3 regions of the Anaerostipes faecis genome follow, and region 3 is predicted to be linked to each of the others. Evidence: predicted binding sites of a transcription regulator. Region 3 holds the regulator's gene; each other region holds the start of a gene.
The links. Region 3 encodes Rex, which represses fermentation and respiration genes when NADH is low (regulators of the CRP and FNR family bind a similar motif). Its sites were predicted from a motif close to ATTGTTAANTANTTAACAAT; they were not measured.

Region 1 (6,016 bases), on a different contig from region 3:
ATCCCGGTAACCTGCGGCTTCGTCTGCTGAGCAGCCGTCACTATCTCGCCGGTGCCCAGATGAAAAAAACTTATGATTCCCATGAGCAGAAAAGATGCCAGCAGAAGGAATACGACAATGTTCTGGATTCGGGCGAAAAAATCAACCCCTTTATAGTTTACATAGGATAAAACTCCCAATACGATCACACTGATCAACGGTGCCGGAACCTGAGGCAGAAAGATCTGATTCAGTACCGTTCCGCACATGGCGATTTCCACGGAACCGGATAGAATATCAACAATCACATAGGCGGACAAGGTCGATACCATGGAAGCCACTGGCCCCAGTCCCACCAGGGTATACTGTCCCAGGCCTCCTTCCGCTTTCGGCATCATGGAATGCAGTTCTTGAAAGCTTAACGCCAAAAACCCATTCAGTATCAATACGACAAACAGTGCGATAATAAAACTTTTGCCTGCAAGGCCCATACCCTGCCCAAGGGAAAGCAGGCAGCTGGTGGCCACAATCAGCCCTACACAGACAGATACCGCACTTCCGAGTCCCAACTTTTTCGTATTCTCCATACATATCACTCCTTTTCATAAAAGAAAGGCGTCCCCGGATATCCGGTGAACGCCTTTGTTCCCATCTCTCTTATTTACTTCGTTTCTTGCTGATGGGTTACAGTTTACTCTCTTTCTTTTCATATGAATTGTAAAAATCGGAACTCGTTAATTATTTTCTTCAAACCGGACCAGGCCGATATAGTATCTGGCCGAGTCATCCAGCAATACTTTCACAGGGATTTCTTCCCTTTCCCCACAGTTGGACCAGATCAGGATTTCCCGTTCCTCATCATATCCTGTGATAGTCACCCAGTGCCAGTTGTCTTCTCTGAATTCTTTCCTGGAATGACGCCAGATCAGCAGTGCTGTGGGGTGCCCGTGATATAACCCTTCCTTAATAAAATCGAGACAGTCCTGCCTATTCCTGGGCAGAAACATGCTCCTTGCCTTTAATTCTTTTCCCCTGTCGGATGCAAAGCTTAAAAAATCTTTTTTAAACTTTCCGATCAGCGGATAGCCCATGAAGCCGGGCGTCATATACTGATACATGCCTTCCATAAGTTCTAAATATGATTCATGGGGTATCAACTCTGAATTTTCTACTTCTTCCGAAAATAAACCTTCACAGACGGCGATATTCGTGCCGGTGACGCTTCCGCATCCCGCACGGCGCTGGAAAGTGCCTGGAAACCATTCCTGGTTGCCGCCGTAAGCCAGATATTTTCCGTCTCTATATATTTTAGGACACTTTAATTCCATCTCACATCACTCCTTTTCTCATTATAATATCTTTTTTTGTCAAGATATACAACCCTTGCTGCATAGACTATGTAAAAAGCCCCAGGTGTGTGTTATGAAACAATTATCAACGAAGCAGCTTTTAAAACTCTGCATCATTTTTCCCATTTTGGTCAGTCTGCTCTCCAGACTCCTGACACCCCGGATGGATGAGATTTTCCGTCAGCTGAATAAGCCTCCATTCGTTCCTGCCCCGTGGATCTTTTCCGTCGTATGGCTGATCCTCGATATTTTACTAGGACTGAGCCTTTACACCCTGCTGACCTCGGACATCACAGAGCAGGAGAAAAAACAGGGAATCAAGCTTTTTCTCGCCGTGTCCTTCTTTTTGTTCTTCTGGCCCATCATTTTCTTTGAATACGGACTGGTCTTTTTCTCCTTTGTCTGGATTCTGGCTCTGAATCTGCTCAATGCACTAATGTTCTATGTATTCCGAAAGTACAGCAAAAAATCTGCTTTTCTTCTGATCCCGTACATTGTCTGGTGCTTGTTTGCGGCGCTTTTAAACCTTGGATTCCTGATCGTCAACTAAAGCTTAGTCTCCCGCCGGATAAATACATACTTGGCTTCAGAAGACAGGGAAGGTTCATACTCGTATCCGTCCCAGTCAAACTCTTTGATATCCTCCGGCCGGTCAATCCTGTTCTTTACAATATGACGGACCATCTGCCCTCTGGCCATCTTGGCCCATGCCACGATGGTCCGGAGTTTTCCGCCTCTCATGGTGAGAAACTCCACGTCCACAAAACGATCCGGCCCATCCAGATATTTTTTCACAGTTTTGGCATACTCTTCAGAAGCCAGATTAAGGATCAGATCCTGTTCTCTATAAAGCTCCTTATATATCGCATCTCCCCAAAACCGGTACAGACCCTGTCCCGCTGTTTCTACTTTGCATCCCATCTCCAGACGGTACGGATGAATCGCATCTAAAGGCTTCAGCACTCCATACATTCCGCTTAAGATTCTCACATGCTTCTGGGCATATTTCATATCCCACCCGGTAAAATCTCCTGCGCCCACGTTCTGGAATACCAGGCCGTCATAAGTCATGAGGGCCGCACTTCCGTCCCCATTTTCAAAATTCTGTATATCTAAAAAAGCCTGAATTGCAATCTTTTCATTTACCTTCATCAAAGATTCAATCTCCCACGGCTTCAGTTTTTTCAATTCTTCATAAATCTGTCCTGTCTTTTCTGAAAATACAGGCTCTGTCAGCTTTCGCTGTTTTTCTTTCCTGACTTTCATGTTTTTTGCAGGTGAAATAATCGCTATCATGGTACTTCCTTGTGTTATAATGGGTTTCATGAAAGGCGGTGCATCATGAAACAATTTCTGCTTACAGTTTCTTTATCTATTTTCCTGATATCATTTTCGGTCGTATTTACACTGAATTTCCGGCCCCTTTACTATGCCGATATAAAGCTTCTTCATATCAGCCGGGAATCCGGACTCTCTGAAAAACAGATCAGAGAAAACTATGACCGGCTCATTGATTATAATTCTGTATTGTATAAAAAAGACCTGAAGTTTCCCTCTCTTCCCATGTCTGAGGAAGGAAAGATTCACTTTCAGGATGTAAAGCGTATTTTCTCTGGCCTCCAATACGCCTGTATCATCTCATTTATCATAATCCCTGCAGGCCTTTTATGGAAGCGGGAAAAAAAGGATTTCCATTTCTTAAAAAAGGCATCCGTCTCTGCCGCCGTGCTTCCGCTCCTTTTGGGAGCTCTGGTCTGGGCGGCCGGATGGGACAAGGCCTTCGTGACTTTTCACGAGCTGGCCTTCTCCAATGATTACTGGATCTTCGATGAGGCTTTCGACCCTGTCATCACCATCCTGCCGGATGCCTTCTTTCTTCACTGCGCCCTGCTGATGGCCGCAGTCCTTATTCTGTTATGTGCCGTCTGCTTCCTCGCAGGAAGACATCTGTGCCAAAGGCAGGAAGCTTAATAATATCTTCCCAGCGCGTCCGCCGCAATGATGGCCGCATATACATCCTCCGGTGTCACTTCAAACGGCATGTTGCCGAGAGTGTCATCCGGAGAGCATGCGAGGCGCGCTACTTCCATGATCTGTTCTTCTTTTACTTCCTTGATTCCCAAGTCTGCAAGGGTAGTCGGGAGTTCTGCTTCCTGACAGAATCCGAGGACTTCCTGAATCTCATCCTGATCCGCTCCTTCCAGAACCAGCTGTACCAGCGTTCCGAAGGCTACTTTTTCTCCATGGTATAATTCATGGGTTTCCGGAATTGCAGTTAAGCCGTTATGGATCGCATGTGCCCCTGCCAGACCGCCGCTCTCAAATCCGATTCCGGAAAGATAAGTATTTGCCTCTATGATATGTTCTACTGCCTTCGTGCAGATATTTTCACGGACAGCAAGTTTCGCATCAATCCCCTCATCAATCAAAGTTTCATAGCAAAGTTCAGCCAGTGCCATGGCCGCGCGTGTGATCTTTCCTCCCACACAGTTGGATGCGTCAGACTGTTTGCAGGCTCTCGCTTCAAAATAGGTTGCCAGAGCATCTCCCATACCGGCTACTAAAAGGCGTTCCGGAGCTTTGCTGACAATGTCGGTGTCCACCAGCACCATGTTCGGGCTTGCCGGCAGAAACAGGTACTTTTCAAAGACACCGTCATCCGTATAGATCACAGACAGTGCACTGCAAGGCGCATCGGTAGACGCAATGGTCGGCACAATGATGACTGGCTTTTTCATGTAATAAGCCACTGCCTTTGCGGTATCATGGATCTTTCCTCCGCCGATTCCGACGATGACTTCGCTTCCGGCCTTTTCACAAATGTCCATGACACGGTTGATCTCTGTCATACAGCACTCGCCGTTAAAAGCTTCATATGTAATCTTGGCATCTTTTTGCCCTTTTGCTATGGAAGGCTCCACTCTTTTTCTTCCGGACGGACTTGTCAGAACAAAAAGGTTGGTTCCATAGTTTTCCGCATATGTACAAAGGTTTTCCATCTCACCTTTTCCCTGGATATAACGGCTTGGACTTGCGATAATACTTGCCATAGTGATTTCCTCCTTGAATCCTTTGATTCTTCTGAATCATTTGAAAGGTTAACTAGCATCGATACATTTACTATACCATGAAGCTCTGCCGGAAATCCACCTCTGAATGTTAAAACTTTGTCACGCATACTGCTGATATACTTTTGATTTTTTGGTCTTCCTATGGTATAATACTTTTAACATAATTATTACAATTATATTACATCTTTTTTACAAAGGAAGGTTTCATGCTGAACAAGATAAAGATAAAGACAAAATCTGTCAAAAACGCCGTTAAAAAAGCAAAGCATCAACCGAGATATATCCGTGCAGTATTTGAACGAATCACACTGCGTCTGTCTTTTCTTTGCTTTCTTGGGATTATGATTTTTACTGGGTTTCATTTTTACCAGGATCGGCAGAAAAAAGTGAATGCCGCAAATGAAGCCAAACATCAGTCTGCTCAGAAAAAAGATTCCGGGCAGGAAAAGAAGAAACCACAGCAGTGGTATGAACACCGCGCGGTTGCCCATGCTCTTGGAGAGATCGATGGTAAGGAGTATACCAACTCTAAAGATGCGTTTTTAAATTCCTATCAAAATGGTTTCAGGGTTTTTGAAGCTGACCTGATGCAGACTGCGGATCATGTCATGGTCGCAAGGCATTATTGGGGAAAAGACTTGAGTGATCCGAAGAGCAAGGGAGGCAAACCTGTTTCCTATGCCAAGTTTAAAAATATTAAGCTGTACGGCAAATACACTCCTGTCTCACTAAAAGAACTCTTTGAACTGATGGACAAATATCCTGATACATATATTATGACGGACACCAAAGACAGTGATGCCGCAGCCGCAAAAAATGACTTCTCTGTCATTGTAAAGACAGCAAAAGAAATGAAGAAAGAATACCTTCTGGACCGGTTAATCGTACAGATTTACAATCAGCCAATGTATCATGCCATAAAACAGGTTCATCCGTTCCGTCACTTCCTTTATACCACTTATCAGCAGACAGATGTGGCATTCAGCAGGATGATCAGGTTCTGCACTGCCAACGGCATTGAAGCTGTCACTGTCCCTGTGAGCAGTGTCAATGATTACCGGATGAAGCTGCTAAATGACGCAGGCCTGTATTCTTTCACACATACTGTCAACAGTGTATATGAAGCCAAAGAATATATGAAACTCGGTGTCTATGGGGTTTATACAGATTTTCTGACAAATGCCGAGGTAGAAAAATGTTCTTTTTCTCTGAAGACAAAAGATTTCTTTGATAAAATTCAAAACGGAAAATAATCTTGCAAAAAGGACTGCCGCACTTTTTTCGTGCGCCAGTCCTTTCATTTCGTTTACGTAAATTCTTAAAGTAAAGATTTATAGATTGCAATAATATCTTCTAAACCTGCGTCTTTTGGATTTCCAGGTGCACACGCATCTGCCGCCGCTGACTCTGAAAGGAACTGAATATCCTCTTCTTTGACGATTTCTTTCAGATCCTGTGGAATTCCCACATCGATGGAAAGCTGTCTCACCGCGTCCACGGCAGCCTTCCTATATTCTTCCTGACTCATGTCTTTTGTGCCTTCCACACCCATGGCCTTGGCGATGTACTTATATTTATCCCCTGTGGCATCAGCATTATATTCCATGACAGCCGGAA
Region 2 (6,016 bases), on a different contig from region 3:
GAAGTCTACCCGTGTGCTGAAAGAGACGAGAATCCGGGGCATCAAGACAAATATCCCGTTCCTGATTAATGTCCTTAACCATGAGACCTTTAAATCAGGAGAGTGCTATACGACATTTATAGAAGATACTCCTGAGCTGTTTCTTTTCGCTGCATCCCAGGACCGTGCCACAAAGATCCTGGAGTTCCTCGGAAATAAAATGGTCAATGAACAGAAGGCAGAAGAAAAACCGTTCTTCGAAGACCGCGTGCTTCCCAAATATGACAAGAAGAAAGAGATTTACGGCGCCCGCGATGAATTCTTAAAACTCGGAGCCGAAGGTTATACTCAGAAGATCTTAAACGATAAAAAACTTTATGTGACTGATACAACGATGAGAGATGCCCAGCAGTCTCTGATGGCAACCCGTATGAGAACAAAGGATCTTGCAGGTGCTGCCAAGGCGTCCAACCAGTACATGGCAAACGCATTTTCCATGGAAGCGTGGGGAGGAGCCACATACGATACTTCTTACCGCTTCTTAAAGGAATCTCCGTGGGTAAGGCTGGCACTCTTAAGAGAAAGAATGCCGAATACCCTGATCCAGATGCTTCTTCGGGCGTCCAATGCGGTCGGATACAAGAATTATCCGGACAATGTAGTGACGACTTTTATCGAAGAGGCAGCATCCCGCGGAGTCGATGTATTCCGTATTTTTGACAGCTTAAACTGGGTCGAGAATATGAAGCTTCCGATCGAGACGGCATTAAAGACCGGAAAGATCGTGGAAGGAGCTATCTGTTATACCGGGGATATTCTGAATCCGGATGAGACAAAATATACGCTGGACTACTATGTGAAAAAGGCGAAAGAACTGGAAAGCCTGGGATGCCACATCTTTACCATCAAGGATATGGCCGGACTTGTGAAGCCGTATGCGGCCGAAAAGCTGATCAGAACGCTGAAAGAAGAACTGAACATACCGGTCAACCTGCACACCCATGATTCTACCGGAAACGGAGTCAGTACTCTGCTGAAAGCTGCGGAAGCGGGAGTGGATATTGTTGACTGTGCCATCGGTTCTATGAGCTCCATGACAAGCAACCCGTCCATGAACTCTCTCGCAGAGGCTCTCAGGGGAAGTGAGAGGGATACAGGATTAGTTCCGGATGAACTCACAGAATTAAGCCAGTACTATGAGAGACTGAGACCGGTTTATAAACAGTTTGAAAGCGGCATGGACGCTCCGAATACAGAGATCTACAAGTATGAGATTCCGGGAGGACAGTACTCCAATCTGCTGGCTCAGGTAAAAGAGATGGGAGCCGCGGAGGATTTTGAAGAGATCAAGAGTCTGTACAAAGACGCCAATGATCTGCTTGGAAATATCGTGAAGGTTACGCCTTCTTCTAAAGTCGTGGGAGACTTTGCCATCTTTATGTTTAAAAACGGCCTGACCAAAGAAAATATCCTGACAGAGGGCAAAGGCTTATCTTATCCTGATTCAGTGGTCGAATATTTTGAAGGTATGATCGGACAGCCGGAAGGCGGATTCCCGAAGGAACTTCAGGATATTGTGCTGAAAGGCAAAGAACCGATCACCGTCCGTCCGGGAAGCCTGATTCCTCCGGAAGACTTCGACCAGATCAAGAAAGGGCTCAAGGAGTTCTTCTATGTTGATACAATGGAAGACGAAAAGACGCTCCACCGCAAAGCCATCAGTTATGCTATGTATCCGAAAGTATATGAGGATTACTGCAGACATTTTGAGGCATACAATGATGTCACAAGGCTGGAAAGCCATGTGTATTTCTACGGGCTGAGAAAGGGTGAGGAGACGACACTGACCATCGGAGAAGGAAAAGACCTGATCATCAAATTTGTGGATATGTCAGAACCGGATGAGAACGGATACCGTCTGCTGGAATTCGAGGTCAACGGTTCCATGCGTGAGGTGAAGATCTTAGACCGCAACCTGGAAGTCAAGGCAGACCACAGGATCAAGGCGGATAAGAGCAATTCGGCACATTTAGGCTCAACAATCCCGGGAACCGTCGGAAAAGTCCTCGTAAAAGAGGGAGATCCGGTAACTGTGAACATGCCGCTGCTTACCGTGGAAGCGATGAAGATGGAAACAACTGTCGTATCCAAGGTCAACGGCAAGGTAGATAAGATCTACGTCAAAGAAGGCGAACAGGTTAATCAGGAAGATCTGCTTGTATCTTTTGAAATCGAAGAAGAATAATCTTTCTCATTATGACAGACAATAAAAGGGAGAAGCACTGCGCTTCTTCCTTTTTTTATTAAATCAAAGTGAGGATGTCGATATGAATGAAGATCAAAGAAATGAAATAAAAGATATCGGAGAATTGGATTTGGGCGGTATCCACGTGATGACGGTCATTGGAGAGATCGAGGGGCACCAGCTGTCAGCCCAGAATTCCAAGACAACCAAATATGAGCATATGATCCCGGCGCTGGCAAGAGCAGAGTATTCTGATGATATCAAAGGAATCCTGATCCTGATCAATACGGTCGGAGGCGATGTGGAATGCGGTCTGGCGCTCGCAGAGATGATCGCTTCCCTGAGCAAACCCACAGTAACTCTTGTATTGGGAGGAAGCCATTCCATCGGTGTGCCCCTTGCAGTCTCTTCCGACTATTCTTTTATTGTTAAAAGTGCAACAATGATGATCCACCCAGTGCGGTCCGGCGGTACTTTTATCGGTGTGCTTCAGAGCTACCGCAATATTGAGAAGATCCAGGACCGCATTACAAGGTTTATCAGCGACCACTCTGATATCACAAAAGACAAGGTAGAAGAGCTGATGCTCCACATCGGAGAGCAGGTGAAGGACGCAGGGACCATATTGGAGGGAGAACAGGCGGTGGAGCTGGGTCTCATCAATGAAATCGGAGGCATGAGCGAAGCCTTTGCAAAGCTTCAGGAACTCGTACAAAATACCTCGGAAAACTGAGAGAAAACCGGGGGTTTCGGTGTACAGAATAAAGTACAAAAAAAGCAAAAAAATCCTTTAATTTCGGATAAAAGTAGTGTAGAATGATAATAGATTGTTTTTATTTTAACGAACATTAAAGGAGGAGCTATGAGAGGAATTGAGACCCCGGTCCGAGAGATCAGAAAAAAGGTATTTACAGAGATTGCTAAATTTGCCTATGAACAAAGAGACCTTGAAGAAATTGAGGATCTGCCGTACGAATTAGTGAAAGGTGAGCTGCCGACATACCGCGACAGTATTTATCGTGAAAGGGCAGTGGTAGGAGAGAGAATCCGTCTTGCCATGGGGATGTCTTTAAGACCTGCTGATAAGCCTGCAAGAATAACAAAAGGAATCAAACAGAGCAACATTGCGGAAAAATACTACGAGCCGCCGCTTTTGCAGGTGATCCCGGCAGCGTGCAACGCCTGCAAGGACAGAGCATTCATCGTAGGAGGAGAGTGTCAGGGATGTATGGCACATCCATGTATGGAAGTATGTCCGAAAAATGCCATCAGCTTTGTGGACGGATATTCCTACATCGATCAGGAAAAGTGCATTAAGTGCGGACAGTGCCAGAAGGTTTGCCCATACAGTGCGATCCATGAGAGAAAAAGACCGTGTGAAGTTGCCTGTGGCGTGGGAGCGATCGAAACCGACTATGCCGGACGCGCTACCATCAATCCGGACAAGTGTGTATCCTGCGGTATGTGCATGGTCAACTGTCCGTTTGGAGCCATCGCAGACAAGTCACAGATCTATCAGCTGATCAAAGCCATGAATGAGGGCAACGAAGTCATCGCCATCCTGGCCCCTGCTTTTGTTGGTCAGTTTGGACCGAAGGCAACACCTGCCAAGGTGAAGGCCGCACTGCTGGACATCGGATTTGCCGATGTATGGGAAGTGGCAGTGGGAGCGGATGCAGGTGCTCTGGAAGAAGCGGATCACTATGCACATGGAGTTGTCACAGGAGAGGTGCCGTTCCTTTTGACCTCCTGCTGTCCGTCCTGGTCTATGCTCGGGAAAAAGTACTTCCCTGAACTGATCGACCAGATATCAAATTCACTCACCCCGATGGTGGCAACAGCCAGAGCTGCAAGACAGACCAACAAGAATGCAAAGATCGTGTTCGTCGGCCCTTGTGTGGCTAAAAAACTGGAAGCTTCCAGGAAATCTGTCAGAAGTGAAGTGGACTTCGTCATTACATTTGAAGAATTGGATGGCATGTTTACCGCCAAGGATATTGATTTCAGTACTTACGACAAAGAAGTCGAGATGAACGATGCGTTCGGTGCAGGACGCGGATATGCAGTTGCAAGCGGTGTTGCCGCGGCTATCGAAGCATGTGTGAAAGAATACCATCCGGGAGTAGATGTGAAGATTGACCACGTGGAAGGACTCGCAGAGTGCAAGAAGATGCTCCTTCAGGCAAAAGCCGGCAAGAAGAACGGCTACCTGATCGAAGGAATGGGATGCCCGGGAGGGTGCGTTGCCGGAGCCGGAACCAATATCCCGGTAGTCAAAGCGGGTGTACAGGTTAAAAAGTTCGTGAATGAAGCAGAGCAGTTCATTCCGCCTGAGACAGCAAAATACTGATATTCATTATATTTCAGAGATACAAAAGAGTCTGAACGGAACCAAAGAGTTCTGCCCAGGCTCTTTACATTTATTTAGGTTAATTGTAAAATAGGCATATAACTCTTTTGATAAAGGGTTGTTGAGCATTAAATATAAGAAGAAAAGAGATTCCAGAAGAATGGCAGCAAAAAAAAGAAAGAGAAGAAACACAGCACGAAAGAAGAAAAAGCAAAAAGACTTTGCAGGCTTCTATCAGGAAATTGCGGTTCTGTTAAGTTTTGCAGTTTGTCTTTTTTTATTTTTGAGTAATTTCGGACTCTGCGGGAAAGTGGGAAACACGGTAAGTTCCGCGCTGTTCGGAGTACTGGGCGGTGTTCACTATGCTGCCCCTATTGTTATATTGATCATGATCCTTCTGCTGATCTCCAATCAGTACAGCAGCATCTCGGTAAAGAAGTCTTTTTTTATTGTTCTGCTCCTGTGCATGACTGCGGCGATATGGCAGATGGCGACAGACATCCGTATGTCTGATGCAGGAGTGCTATATCGGTACGGATCGGAACATCATGCGGGAGGCGGCGTGGTCGGAGGTGTCATCGCTAGTTTTCTGTATAAGGAGCTGGGACTGGCAGGCAGTTATGTTGTCGTGTTTTTTTTGACAGCAATTTCTATGATACTGATCACCGAGAGATCACTACTCTCCTTTGTAAAGCGTGTGGCAGCATTTTTCGTACCCGAACGGACTTCAGGAAAGAAGACGAAAACAGCTGAAAAGAGAAAGACAAAGGAAAAAGAGGACAGGCAGACATCCAGGATCAAGACTCCAAAACTCCCCGACTTAAAGCTGAAAAGGAGGGAGAAACAGTCACAAGTACTGGATGACCTGACCCTGATGCCGGAAGAACCGGCAAAAGAACCGGAGAAGCCGTTTGATTTAGATGAGATGATCGGACAGGCCGATGAGGAGGTTCTGCCGGAGGAGCCGGAACTGAAGCCAAGCAAAAGATCTTTTGTGAACAGAGAGAAGTCAGAGCCCGAACCTATGCCGGAGATCTCCATACATCCTTCTGCGCTTGAGGAGGGGGATTATGTGTTTCCGCCGGTGACTCTGCTGAAAAAGGGAAAGAAGGCAGGAGGAAACAGCCAGGCAGAACTTAAAAAGACAGCCCTGAAACTGGAGCAGACGTTGAGAAACTTCGGCGTCAACGTGACGATTACAGATATCAGCTGCGGGCCTTCTGTTACCCGGTTTGAACTTCAGCCGGAGCAGGGAGTGAAGGTCAGCAAGATCGTCGGGCTTTCCGACGATATTAAACTGAATCTGGCAGCCCCGGACATACGGATCGAAGCTCCGATCCCGGGCAAGGCGGCAGTGGGCATCGAGGTGCCTAATAAGACCAATCAGGTGGTCATGTTCCGGGATCTGATTGAAAATAATGACTTTAAACGGTTCTCTTCCA
Region 3 (6,016 bases):
ATCTTGTTACCTCCTAAAAATGGTAATAATCTCTCGGAATCTTCAGCCCAGTAAAATCAAGGCTTGTAGATTCCATTTTATTAAAATCCCCCACTTTTTTGTCAAAAAAGACTTGACAAATCGCTCAAAATTTGCGGCGAAGCCGATTAAATATATTTTATTTTTATCGACTGGAGGGCGATTTTTATGTTACCTGTTTATTCCGGCGGTCATACCGCCTATCAGACTTTTTTACTTGAAAACCTTCGTAAATATTATCCTGATCCCACTGTTTTTTCTAAATCAACGTGGGATATCATCGAACGTTTCTGGAATCTTGATCTTTCTTATACCGACGAACTGCTCCGCAGCAAATATTCTGTCTTTGGTCCAAAACCAAGGACTCCTTCCTGTATGCAGCGTTCTTATCTTCTCTCCATTGATTTTAAAGTTCATTCACTTACCGACTGGGCTGCTCAATTGAAAATCAATCCACTCTATGCAATCCTCAGTGGGTTTCACTTTGGTGACACTCCTGGAGTCGGCACTTTCTATGACTTTCTTAACAGGCTTTGGGATTCCGATTCTGATAATCTTTCTCCCCATATACATCCTTTAAAAAAGAAAAAAGTGCAAAAGCCAAAACAGAAGGGAGAAAAAGCAGAATCTATTGAAAAAATCACAGTGGAACAACTTTTTAAATCCATGGAATCTTCTTCTTTTTCTATTGATGACCAACCATATGCTTCTCTTTTCAAGATTTACAACCATGAATTTTTAACCGTTTCCATCTCCAAAGGATTGATTGATACCTCCAATCTTTCCATTGCCGGTGACGGTATGCCTGTTGTTACATCTGCACGTGAACGGAAACACCGTATCTGTAAGTGTTCCGAAAATGGTATCACTTCCTGTGATTGCGACCGCTACTTTTCCCAGCCCGATTGTGATGTCGGATATGATTCTTCTCGAGACTGTTTTTATCATGGCTACGATTTATATATGCTGGTTGCATCCAACTCGGAAAGTGATCTGCCTTTATTCCCTTTACTCAATCCTGCCTCAAAACATGATTCTCATGGTTTTTTGGAAACTTACTTTCGTTTCAGAGCCTTTCTTCCTGATTTTCATATCAGCAAATGGCTTTTGGATTCTGCTCATGATGCCATGCCGTATTATCAGTATTGCCGTGAAAACGGCATACAGCCTTTTATCGACTTAAATGAAAAACGCGGAATTAGCATGAAATATAAGGATGATTTTACCATTGCAAAAGATGGAATTCCTATTTGCAAAGCTGGGCGAAAAATGAACCATGATGGTTCTGAGCCATCGAAAGCAAGGTTAAAATTTCGCTGTCCACTTGCCAGCCGTAAATACGGATGCTCCTGCAGTACCCCCTGCTCAGACTCCAAATATGGGAGAACCGTCCATCTTGCAATGAAAGATAATCCAAGATTCATCAATTTCCCGCCTCGTGACAGTAAAGAATGGAAACTGGAATACAATGCCAGAACTTCAGCTGAACGTTCGAATAAACGTGAGAAAATAGACTTTCAATTAGAAAGCGGCAGGCACCGCTCAACTAAGATGTGGTACTGCCGCCTATATCACATCCTTATGCTGCAGCACTTGGATGCTTGGGATTTGCCCTATGAATCCACCCTGAGAAAGTTGATTTTAGATGTGGCATAATCCTTTACTATTATACACCATTTTTCAGGCATAGCGACAGTTATGTCTATTTTCTATGTTCTTTTTCTGTTTTAAATAATATTTACTTTTCAAAGTACGTTTCTCGGCTGTTGCCGATAATAATCACTCAGGATTCCGAGAGATTATGGTACTTAGTCTATTATAACAAATATTTGTAAAAATACCATGGCATTTTCACTCGGTTTCTTCTGACAAGGTCTCCCATTCTTCATAAAGGGTTTCCAGATGTTCCTCATTCCGGGCTTTTCCAGTGGAGAGTTCCAGCAGTTTCTTTGTATTGACTGCGTTCTCCGGCAGGCACATTTCTTCGTCAAGTTTTGTGTTTTCCGCCTCCAGTTCCTCGATTTCCTGTTCTATTTTTTTCAGGCGGTTTTCTCTTTTCCGCCGTTTTGCGTCTTTCTCCTTTTGCTTCTGCCAGATCAGCTTCGTATCGGATACAGACTCAGTTTCAGCATCCTGTACCTCTTTCGTGCCTTCCTTTTCCTTTTCTAAAAGATAGTGCTGGTAGTCACCCGGATAAGAGTGAAGACCGTCTTTCGGAGAGAGTTCAAGAATTCTTGTAGCCGTTTTGTTTATGAAATACCGGTCATGGGATACGTAAAGAACCGTGCCTGTGTATTGGGTCAGGGCGGATTCCAGGATTTCCTTGGAGTGAATGTCCAAGTGGTTGGTAGGCTCGTCAAGAATCAGGAAATTGGCATGGGATAACATAAGTTTCGCAAGAGATACCCGCCCCTTTTCCCCACCGCTTAAGGAAGAAACAAGTTTAAATACATCTTCTCCCTTAAAAAGGAAAGCGGCCAGTGTATTTCTGATTTTTGTGTTGGTCAGTTCCGGAAAGGAATCAGATATCTCCTCGAAGATTGTCTTATCCGGATGCAGGTTGTCCTGTGCCTGGTCGTAATATCCGATGGATACTTGGGAACCGAGCCTGATCAGTCCTTTGTTTTTAGGCATTTGTTTGCAGATGATTTTCAACATCGTAGTCTTTCCGGTTCCATTGGCGCCGATCAATGCCACGCGCTCGCCGCGGAATATTTCAAAATTTATATCGGAAAACAGCGTATGCGGCCCGAAACTTTTTTCCAGATGTTCCACCGTTAAGACATCGTTTCCGCTGACAACCGACGGTTCGATAGCAAAGCGCATTTTCCCGTCGATCTCCACAGGCTTTTCGATGACATCAATTTTGTTCAGCATCTTTTCACGGCTCTCGGCCCGGCGGATGGATTTTTCCCGGTTAAACTGCTTTAGTTTTTCGATGACCGCCTTCTGGTGCCGGATCTCCTGCTGCTGGTTTTCGTACTCCTTTAAGCGGATCGCCTTTACCTGATCCCTTTTCTTAATAAAAGAAGTGTAGTTGCCGTCAAAGAGCATCGCATGCCCCGCCTCGATCTCCATCACCTTGTTGACGATCTTGTCCAGGAAATACCGGTCATGGGAGACCAGGATGACAGCGCCCTCATAGTGGCTTAAATAGTTTTCCAGCCATTGGATTGACTCAACATCCAGATGATTGGTAGGCTCATCCAGGAGAAGAATCTCGGGCTTCATCAGCAGAAGTTTTCCGAGAGCTACCCTTGTCTTTTGTCCTCCGGACAGTGTCTCAATCATTTTTTGAAAGTCTTCCTCTTTAAACCCGAGTCCTTTTAAGATTCCTGCGATCTCACTTTCATAGGCAAAACCGTTTTTCTGTTCAAATAAATGAGTGGTCCTGGTGTATTCCTCCATCTTTTCTTCGAGCTCTGCGCCGCTTAAATGCTTCATCATATGCTCCAGAGAGCGGAGTTTTTTGTCCAGTTCGATCACATCTTGTTTTATGGTCAAAAGCTCTTCATAAATGGTGCGGGAAGAAGTATGGTCCTGATGCTGTGCGAGATAGCCGATATCGGCGTCCTTCTTTTTGTGGATCTCCCCTTCGTCGGGTGTCATCTGATCCATGATGATCTTGAGCAGGGTGGACTTTCCGGCGCCGTTTAAGCCGATGACGGCGAGCCGGTCCTTCTCATTGATATGAAAGGAAATTCCTTTCAGGACTTCCTGGTCGACAAATGTTTTATGTATATTCTGACAAGATAAAACCATAGTGCACTCCTTCAAAATTTCTAAGCTGTAAAAATTCCTTTTAAGCATAACATAATTTCTGAAAAAACGCACCGAAAAGTTTGACAGTTATTAGACAATCTTATATAATTTATTTAATTTGAGTAGTTAATAAAATAAGTGGGAGGGTAATAATGTCATCAATGGATAAGAATATATCACCGGCAGTTATAAAGAGATTACCTAGATATTACCGTTATTTGGGGGCTTTGAAAGCAAAAAATATTACGAGGATCTCATCCAAAGAGCTGAGCGAGAGAATGAAAGTAACTGCATCCCAGATCCGACAGGACCTGAATAACTTTGGAGGTTTCGGGCAGCAGGGATACGGTTACAATGTAGAAAACCTTTACGTGGAGATCGGCAAGATCCTGGGGCTTGACAAGAGCAATCAGATGATCATTGTCGGTGCCGGAAATCTGGGGCAGGCATTGGCCAATTATCAGGATTTCAACAATAACAGCATTGGTTTTCAGGTGATCGCACTGTTCGATGTAAATCCGAAGCTGATCGGCATCACGGTGCACGGAGTAGAAGTGCACGATATTGACGATATGGAAGAGTTTATAAAGAATCATGAGATCAAGATCGCAGCCCTCACGCTTCCGCAGGACCAGGCGCCGAAGATTGCCAAAGATCTTGTGTCCTGGGGCATCAAAGGATTTTGGAACTTTGCTCCTGTGGATCTCACGCTGCCAGACAGTGTGACCGTGGAGAATGTCCATCTGGCAGAAAGTCTCATGACGCTGACTTACAATATTCACAGCAGGGAAGACGGCGAGGGCGCGGAGTAAAGACGGGAGGAACGCCATGATTGTCGGTATAGGAACTGACCTGATAGAAATCGGGCGGGTACAGAAGATGGTGGAGAGAAAGAACCGCCTAAGCCGGATTTTTTCAGAAGAGGAACTGGCATACGCAGGTTTAAACAGTACGACTCTTGCTGGTAATTTTGCAGTTAAAGAAGCCGTTTCCAAAGTATTTGGAACCGGCTTCTTCGGATTGGAGCCCTATGAGATCGGAGTGTTCCGGGATTCAAAAGGAGCGCCTTATGTGAAACTGACAGGCAGAGCCGAAAAGCTGGCATCGGATATGCAGATTACGAAATTTCATGTGTCGGTTACGAACACAGGGGGGCTGGCACAGGCTTTTGTCATAGGAGAGTGTCTATGAAATATGTTTTGAAAAATCAGGAAATGCAGGATGTTGATAAAGAGACCATACAGCAGATCGGAATGCCGGGTCTTGTGCTGATGGAGCGGGCCAGCGAAAAAATTGCCCGAAGGCTCATGGAAACGGTCAGAAAAAGTGACAGGATACTTTCTGTGGCAGGATGCGGAAATAACGGGGGAGATGCGCTGGCTGCGGCCAGAATCCTTCTGGAGGAAGGATATTCTGTGGATTTCACAGTCGTGGGGGAGCTGTCCAAGGCATCCGGAGATTTAAAGACGCAGTATGATATCCTTACCCGTCTTGGGTATGAGCAAAAAAAAGAAATAGATTATAACGGCTATGACTGGATTTTGGAAGGAATGTTCGGCGTAGGCCTTTCCAGGGAGATAGCGGGGATATATCGGACCGTTGTGGAGAGGATCAATGAAAGCAGAGCCAGAGTCATGTCGGTCGATATTCCCTCCGGCATCAGCGGGGATACGGGGAAAGTCCTTGGATGCGCCGTCAGGGCAGACGCTACGGTGACGTTCGGCGGGCCCAAGGCAGGACATCTGCTCTATCCGGGAAGAGAATATGCGGGACGGCTGTATGTAGAAAAGATAGGTTTCTTTGATTCCGTTTTAAAGAAGCATGCAGGGGGATTCACATACGACAGGGAAGATCTAAAGAGGCTTCCGGGCCGTTTTGCGGATTCTCACAAGGGCACCTACGGAAAAGTCCTGATCATAGCAGGAAATGAGACGATGTCAGGGGCTGCTTTTTTTTCGGCAAAGAGTGCTCTGCGCATGGGCAGCGGACTGGTAAAGGTGATTTCCTGTGAAGCCAACCGTCCGATTCTGCAGTCTATGCTTCCGGAAGTACTGTTCGGAACATATGAGAATGTAAAAAAAGCCCTTGAATGGTGTGACTGTATCTTATTCGGACCTGGAATGGGAGTCTCAGAGCGGACCAAAGAATTATTGGAAGAGGTTTTACAGTGTGGAAAGAAACCTCTTTTGCTGGATGCCGACGGCCTGAATACGGTCAGCCGTTATGGAATGGAGAT

Region 1: a site for Rex is predicted at 4,484-4,503, ahead of QGT46_RS11825 (glycerol dehydrogenase). Genes of this name have one in related genera too.
Region 2: a site for Rex is predicted at 3,051-3,070, ahead of QGT46_RS07125 (4Fe-4S dicluster domain-containing protein). Genes of this name have one in related genera too.

What each region holds. Positions count from the first base shown of each region.
Region 1 covers NZ_CAJSYK010000017.1:24,637-30,652, forward strand. Annotated here, with positions in the region: gene QGT46_RS11800 (APC family permease) at 1-566, opposite strand, end outside; gene QGT46_RS11805 (hypothetical protein) at 714-1,307, opposite strand; gene QGT46_RS11810 (TspO/MBR family protein) at 1,402-1,878, shown strand; gene yaaA (peroxide stress protein YaaA) at 1,875-2,624, opposite strand; gene QGT46_RS11820 (TIGR01906 family membrane protein) at 2,670-3,299, shown strand; gene QGT46_RS11825 (glycerol dehydrogenase) at 3,296-4,378, opposite strand; gene QGT46_RS11830 (phosphatidylinositol-specific phospholipase C/glycerophosphodiester phosphodiesterase family protein) at 4,606-5,652, shown strand; gene fucO (lactaldehyde reductase) at 5,718-6,016, opposite strand, start outside.
Region 2 covers NZ_CAJSYK010000008.1:22,805-28,820, reverse strand. Annotated here, with positions in the region: gene QGT46_RS07135 (pyruvate carboxylase) at 1-2,224, shown strand, start outside; gene QGT46_RS07130 (ClpP family protease) at 2,307-2,957, shown strand; gene QGT46_RS07125 (4Fe-4S dicluster domain-containing protein) at 3,087-4,574, shown strand; gene QGT46_RS07120 (DNA translocase FtsK) at 4,735-6,016, shown strand, end outside.
Region 3 covers NZ_CAJSYK010000012.1:85,452-91,467, forward strand. Annotated here, with positions in the region: gene QGT46_RS09800 (glycosyltransferase family 2 protein) at 1-2, opposite strand, end outside; gene QGT46_RS09805 (hypothetical protein) at 187-1,674, shown strand; gene QGT46_RS09810 (ABC-F family ATP-binding cassette domain-containing protein) at 1,870-3,780, opposite strand; gene QGT46_RS09815 (redox-sensing transcriptional repressor Rex) at 3,933-4,592, shown strand; gene acpS (holo-ACP synthase) at 4,609-4,971, shown strand; gene QGT46_RS09825 (NAD(P)H-hydrate dehydratase) at 4,968-6,016, shown strand, end outside.